Linked DNA regions of Alkalihalobacterium alkalinitrilicum. The protein of the gene in region 1 interacts with the protein of each later gene in a pairwise test. Links are inferred from orthologs where the notes say so. Each region holds a gene or a part of one and is shown on either strand. Other genes may lie near its edges.

The links.
Region 2: the proteins of dprA (region 1) and recA interact in binary tests that used the Bacillus subtilis proteins (3 or more experiments, as listed by UniProt). The link is inferred for Alkalihalobacterium alkalinitrilicum from one-to-one orthologs.

What each region holds. Positions count from the first base shown.
Region 1 is NZ_KV917368.1:5,437,131-5,440,399, forward strand. Bases 256-3,185 are described here. They hold dprA (DNA-processing protein DprA), read left to right. Parts: upstream 256-1,247; coding sequence 1,248-2,123; downstream 2,124-3,185. Other genes in these bases: sucD (succinate--CoA ligase subunit alpha), read left to right, coding at 256-1,107; topA (type I DNA topoisomerase), read left to right, coding at 2,243-3,185. Also shown: sucC (ADP-forming succinate--CoA ligase subunit beta), read left to right, coding at 1-180; more of sucD, read left to right, coding at 199-255; more of topA, read left to right, coding at 3,186-3,269. UniProt on the Bacillus subtilis protein: Protein that helps load RecA onto ssDNA during transformation. Binds cooperatively to circular ssDNA, is able to bridge different segments of DNA. Favors the loading of RecA onto SsbA- or SsbB-coated ssDNA and formation of RecA-DNA filaments.
Region 2 is NZ_KV917368.1:14,071-17,256, forward strand. Bases 201-3,047 are described here. They hold recA (recombinase RecA), read left to right. Parts: upstream 201-1,022; coding sequence 1,023-2,072; downstream 2,073-3,047. Other genes in these bases: BK574_RS00070 (DEAD/DEAH box helicase), read left to right, coding at 201-683; BK574_RS00080 (metallophosphoesterase family protein), read left to right, coding at 2,223-3,047. Also shown: more of BK574_RS00070, read left to right, coding at 1-200; more of BK574_RS00080, read left to right, coding at 3,048-3,186. UniProt on the Bacillus subtilis protein: Multifunctional protein involved in homologous recombination, DNA repair and competence.

The DNA.
Region 1 (3,269 bases):
ATTGCACAAGGTGTAGTTGAAGCTACAAAACAAGTTGGTTTAGAATTACCACTTGTTGTGCGTCTTGAAGGAACGAACGTAGAAAAAGGTAAGAAAATTCTTGAAGAGTCTGGTTTAAATATCACTTCAGCTGATTCTATGGCTGACGGTGCACAAAAAATCGTATCTCTAGTGAAATAGAAAGGCGGGACGTGGAGAATGAGTATCCTTATTAACAAAGATACAAAAGTTATTGTACAAGGGATTACTGGTGCTACAGGTTTATTCCATACGCAACAAGCGATAGAATATGGTACAAACATTGTAGGTGGAGTTACACCAGGTAAAGGTGGAACAGAAATCGAAGGTGTTCCTGTATTTGATACAGTTGAGCAAGCAGTTAAGGCAACAGGTGCTAACGCAACGGTTATTTACGTGCCACCTGCATTTGCTGCTGATGCGATCATGGAAGCAGTTGATGCAGATCTAGATTTAGCAATTTGTATCACTGAAGGAATTCCTGTAAACGATATGATCAAAGTTAAACGTTACATGGAAGGTAAGAAAACACGTCTAGTTGGACCAAACTGCCCAGGTGTTATTACACCAGAAGAATGTAAAATTGGTATCATGCCTGGTTATATCCATAACAAAGGTCATGTAGGCGTTGTTTCACGTTCTGGTACGTTAACATACGAAGCAGTTCATCAGCTTTCAACAAACGGCATTGGTCAATCGACTGCTGTAGGTATTGGTGGAGACCCTGTAAATGGAACAGATTTCATCGATGTATTAAACCTATTTAACGAAGATCCAGATACTTATGCAGTGATCATGATTGGTGAAATCGGTGGTACTGCAGAAGAAGAAGCTGCAGAGTGGGTTAAAGCAAACATGACAAAACCTGTAGTTGGTTTCATTGGCGGTCAAACGGCACCTCCAGGAAAACGTATGGGTCATGCTGGTGCGATTATCTCTGGCGGTAAAGGTACTGCTGCTGAGAAAATTAAAACAATGGAAAGCTGCGGAATTAAAGTAGCTGAAACTCCATCTGTTATGGGTGAAACGCTAATTTCTGTGCTTAAAGAACAAGGGCTACTTGAAAAATGTATTACACATAAAATCTAATTGATAAGAAGAGGCTGACTTGTCAGCCTCTTTTTCCCTTGTTTAGCGAAAAAGGAGATACAGATATTAAAAAATACCGATTAACTGCTTTATGAGGCTCAGTCAATAGTTTTTATATTTTAATTGAATAAGGTGATTTTATGGATATTGCAAAAAAACGTTTAATTCAAATCCATCACTGTAGAGGTGTCGGCTGGAAAACGATCCACTCATTTTTTCAACAAGATCCAACTTTTGCCCTTATCTATCAGTTATCCCCTCATGAGTTAATTTCTAATTTCGCGATGAAGAGAAATCATGCAGAATTATTTCATTACGATCTCCACCATATAAATATAGATAAAATCCTTCAAACTCTACATTCTCATCAAATTAAGATGATTACTCCATTAGATCCTAATTATCCATCACTTCTATCGAATATCTTTGATCCACCGTGGGTTCTTTATTGTAAGGGAAACATAGATTATTTAACAAATACAAGGACGCTTGCTGTCGTTGGGACTAGGTATCCATCGCAAAGTGGTCTCACTAGTGTTGACCAATTGTTACCTCCAATAATTGAAAAGGAATGGACGATCGTGAGTGGACTTGCTTTAGGTATTGATAAAAAAGCTCATGAATTAACAATGCGTTTAGGAGGTTCCACTATTGCAGTACTAGGGTCTGGTCTATTTCATATTTATCCCGAAAAAAATATTCCACTTGCACAATTAATGGCAAAAAACCACTTGTTACTATCTGAATATCCTCCTCACCAAAAACCACAACGATGGCAATTCCCTGAACGAAATCGAATTATTAGTGGTTTAAGTCGAGCTATACTTGTAGTAGAAGCAAAAGAGAAAAGTGGTGCACTAATAACGGCTGACCAGGCTTTAGAACAAGGAAGAGAGGTTTTGGCGGTACCAGGTTCGATATTAGAAGAGCGCGCAACGGGAACTAATTTATTAATTCAAAATGGTGCAAAACTTATACAAAGAGCAAGTGATATTTTAGATGAATTAAATTACTAAAACTTGGTGAAATTGATCTATATTTCAAATTATTTAATAAGTAATGTTTGACAAATGCTAAAAATGTATTTAATAATAGGGAAGATTTATATTAATCCTCAAAGGGGGAGGAAACGAACATGGCTGATTATTTAGTAATTGTTGAATCTCCCGCAAAAGCTAAGACGATTGGTAAATACTTAGGGAAGAAATTCACAGTTAAAGCGTCAATGGGACATGTGAGAGATTTACCAAAGAGTCAAATGGGAGTAGACGTAAATGAGGGCTTCAATCCTAAATATATAACGATACGTGGTAAAGGTCCTGTAATGAAGGATTTAAAAGCAGCAGCTAAAAAGGTAAAGAAAATTTATCTCGCAGCTGACCCCGATCGCGAAGGTGAAGCGATTGCCTGGCATTTAGCACACAGTCTCAATATAGATGAGACTTCTGAGTGCCGAGTTGTTTTTAATGAAATTACGAAGCAAGCGATAAAAGATGCCTTTAAAACACCACGAACCATAAACATGGATCTTGTTGATGCCCAACAAGCACGGCGAATCCTTGATCGATTAGTAGGATATAATATTAGCCCTATATTATGGAAGAAAGTAAAAAAAGGCTTAAGTGCGGGAAGAGTACAATCGGTTGCAGTTAAAATGATCATCGACCGAGAAAATGAAATCAAGGCATTTATTCCAGAAGAATACTGGAGTATTCAAGCAAAGTTTTCAATGCATGAAGATAGTTTTGAAGCTAAATTTTATGGCATTGGCTCAAAAAAAGTTGAGTTAAAAACAGAGTCTGAAGTAAATGATGTTCTAGGAAAACTAAAGGGTGAGAACTTCATTATAGACTCGGTGAAAAAGAAAGAAAGAAAGCGAAACCCTGTGGCACCGTTTACAACATCTTCCTTACAACAAGAAGCGGCGCGTAAGTTAAATTTCCGGGCAAAGAAGACAATGATGCTAGCTCAACAATTATATGAAGGAATTGATTTGGGTAAGGAAGGCACCGTCGGATTAATTACTTATATGCGTACAGATTCTACACGTATTTCTGATACAGCAAAGCAAGAAGTAAAAGCTTATATTGAAGAAACGTATGGTAAGGAGTATACGCGTCAAGGAGAGAGAATCGTTAAGCAAGATAAGAAAGCTCAGGATG
Region 2 (3,186 bases), 5.4 Mb from region 1 along the record:
TTGATAATGTAACACATGTTATTAATTACGACATACCACAAGACCCTGAGAGTTATGTTCATAGAATAGGTAGAACTGGTCGCGCAGGTAGAAAAGGATTAGCGCTGACACTTGTGACACCTCGGGAAATGAAACATTTACGTTCAATTGAAGATGAGATTAAGATGCCTATCCCTTCAGAGAACGTACCAACATTTGCGGAAGTGATTGAGAAACAACAAGAAACATGGAAGAAACAAATTGAATCAGCTATGAATGATGATAAAGATAGTGAATGGTTTGCACCACTAGTCCATGATCTTCTAAACACATATCCAGCGGAAAAAGTAGTGACTGCTTTACTTAAGCGCAACTTCCTTAATGATAATACGTTGGATGACGATGGCTATAACTTTGGTGAAACTGGTGGAGCTAAAGGAATGGTTAGGTTCTTTATCAATGTCGGAAAAAATGTAAACATGAGTCCTAAAATTCTCATCGAAGAAATTTCTGAACTTGTTGGTATACCAGGAAAAGCAGTAGGCCGTATCGACATTTTTGATAAATTTACGTTCGTTGAAGTTCCTGAAGAAGTAGCACCATTTGTTTATGAAGCTCTTCGTTATTCACGCATTAATGGAGCTCGTGTAAACTTAGAACCTGCTAAGCCGCGTCCAAAACGTGAAAAACGTCCTTTAAAATGATAAAATAAAAAACGTACTCATAAAGTGTCTGTGCTCCTCAATTTTTACAAGATATTGGTTCGCAATAGATTGTTACTGAGGTGCCTGACGCTTTACAATGAGTTCGTCCACTCTTCTAATCTCCCTTTTATTTACTTAATTCCATATCTTAACACAAAGAAAAAAACGAATAAATGTTCGTAAAATCTATTGGCAAAACGAAAAAAACAAGTTATCATAAGTAGAGACATATGAGATATGTTGTAACGTACGTGGTTGTTGTTTAAACTTTCATGTACGTATTTAAAATATGGCCTATAAAGTGTAAAAATATTTTCATATATTTGAGGAGATGACATAATGAGTGATAGAAAAGCCGCATTAGAGATGGCATTAAGACAAATTGAAAAACAATTTGGTAAAGGGTCTATTATGAAAATGGGTGAACAAACGGAAACAAGAGTATCCACAATTTCAAGTGGTGCATTAGCGTTAGATATCGCTCTTGGTGTAGGTGGGTACCCACGAGGAAGAATTATCGAAGTGTATGGCCCTGAATCTTCAGGTAAAACGACAGTTGCACTACATGCAATTGCAGAAGTTCAACGTCAAGGCGGACAAGCTGCTTTTATCGATGCTGAGCATGCACTCGACCCAGTTTATGCAAAAAAATTAGGTGTTAACATTGATGAATTACTACTTTCACAACCTGATACTGGAGAACAGGCGTTAGAAATAGCTGAAGCATTAGTACGTAGTGGTGCTGTTGATATTATTGTTATTGATAGTGTGGCAGCTCTTGTACCGAAGGCGGAAATCGAAGGAGAAATGGGTGACAGTCATGTTGGATTACAAGCACGACTAATGTCTCAAGCTCTCCGAAAACTAGGTGGAGCAATTAATAAATCGAAGACGCTTGCGGTTTTTATCAACCAAATTCGTGAAAAAGTCGGCGTTATGTTCGGTAATCCAGAAACAACTCCAGGTGGGCGTGCCTTAAAGTTCTATTCTTCAGTTCGTTTAGAAGTTAGACGTGCTGAAACGTTAAAACAAGGAAACGATATGGTAGGAAATAGGACAAAAATTAAAGTTGTTAAAAACAAAGTAGCTCCTCCATTTAAAACTGCAGAAGTAGATATTATGTATGGAGAAGGCATTTCAAGAGAAGGTTCTATCTTGGATATTGGGGCAGAATTAGATATTGTTCAGAAGAGTGGCGCATGGTATTCATTCAATGAAGAACGTCTAGGACAAGGTCGTGAAAATTCAAAGCAATTCTTAAAAGAGAACGGAGATTTAACGGCTGAAATCGAACAATTAATTCGATCGCATTATGGACTTGACGGGGAGATCACAGTAGAAGCTCCAACTGAAAGTGAACTTGATGAATTACCATTAGATTTGAAATAATTGATATATAATCTGTATAACCCAGAATTACGTCTAATAAAAAGACTCTTTTATTAGGCGTATTCGGCGTACAGAAATAGTAACAATCGAAACAATTTGGATGGCACCTTTATAGGTGCTTATTCTTTTGATGGGAGCGAGGGGTACTGTTTGAAGTTTCTATACTTTACTGATACGCACATTCGTGGGACGACACCTAAAAACCGATTAGATTCATTTGTGGATACATTAAAGACAAAACTCGTTGAAATTATGGAAATTAGTCAACGAGAAAACGTCGATGTATTGCTTCACGGTGGTGACGTTTTTGATCGACCAGATTTATCACCAAACGTTGTTGGACAATTTGCGCAAATTTTTCGTCAAGCAAATGCTCCAATTTATGCAATATCAGGAAATCATGATACGTATGGTCATAACCCTGAAACCATTCCAAGGACGATGCTCGGCTTATTACATGCGTTTGGCATCATAACGGTCATTACACCCGAAGAACCTTTATTAATTGAAAAAAACGGTGTTAAAGTTCAAATTTCAGGTCAACCTTATCATTATGACATAGACCAACGAGACGCTAAGCTAGATTACTATCCTGAAAATCAATCAGATGCCGATATTCTCATCCATCTCGTTCATAGTATGCTAGTTGAAAAAGCACTTCCAGACGGTATACCTTATACGATCATTGACCATATTTGGGGGACAACGGCAGATATTATTTTGACTGGCCATTTCCACGGCGGGTTCGGAATAAAGGAAAAAAACGGGAAATATATCTGCAATCCTGGAGCGATTGCAAGAGTAAATAATCATTGGTCTGAAGTTATTCGAATTCCAAAAGTAATTATTGGAAAAATAACGCAACACGACATTAAATTAACAGAAGTTCCGCTAACAACAGCATTAAAAGGTGAAGAGGTGTTAGATCGTAGCTACCTTGAAAAGGCTGTCCATCAAGAAGAAAAATTAAATTCTTTTATCCAACAAGTGAAAGAGCAAACGAAGTTCCATACAATCAACATGAAACAAATTATTACTGAAATCGCTTCTATGTCAAATGTGGATGACAAGGTAAAAATTGAAGCCTTGCGAAGGATTGAAGTGATTGAAGAGT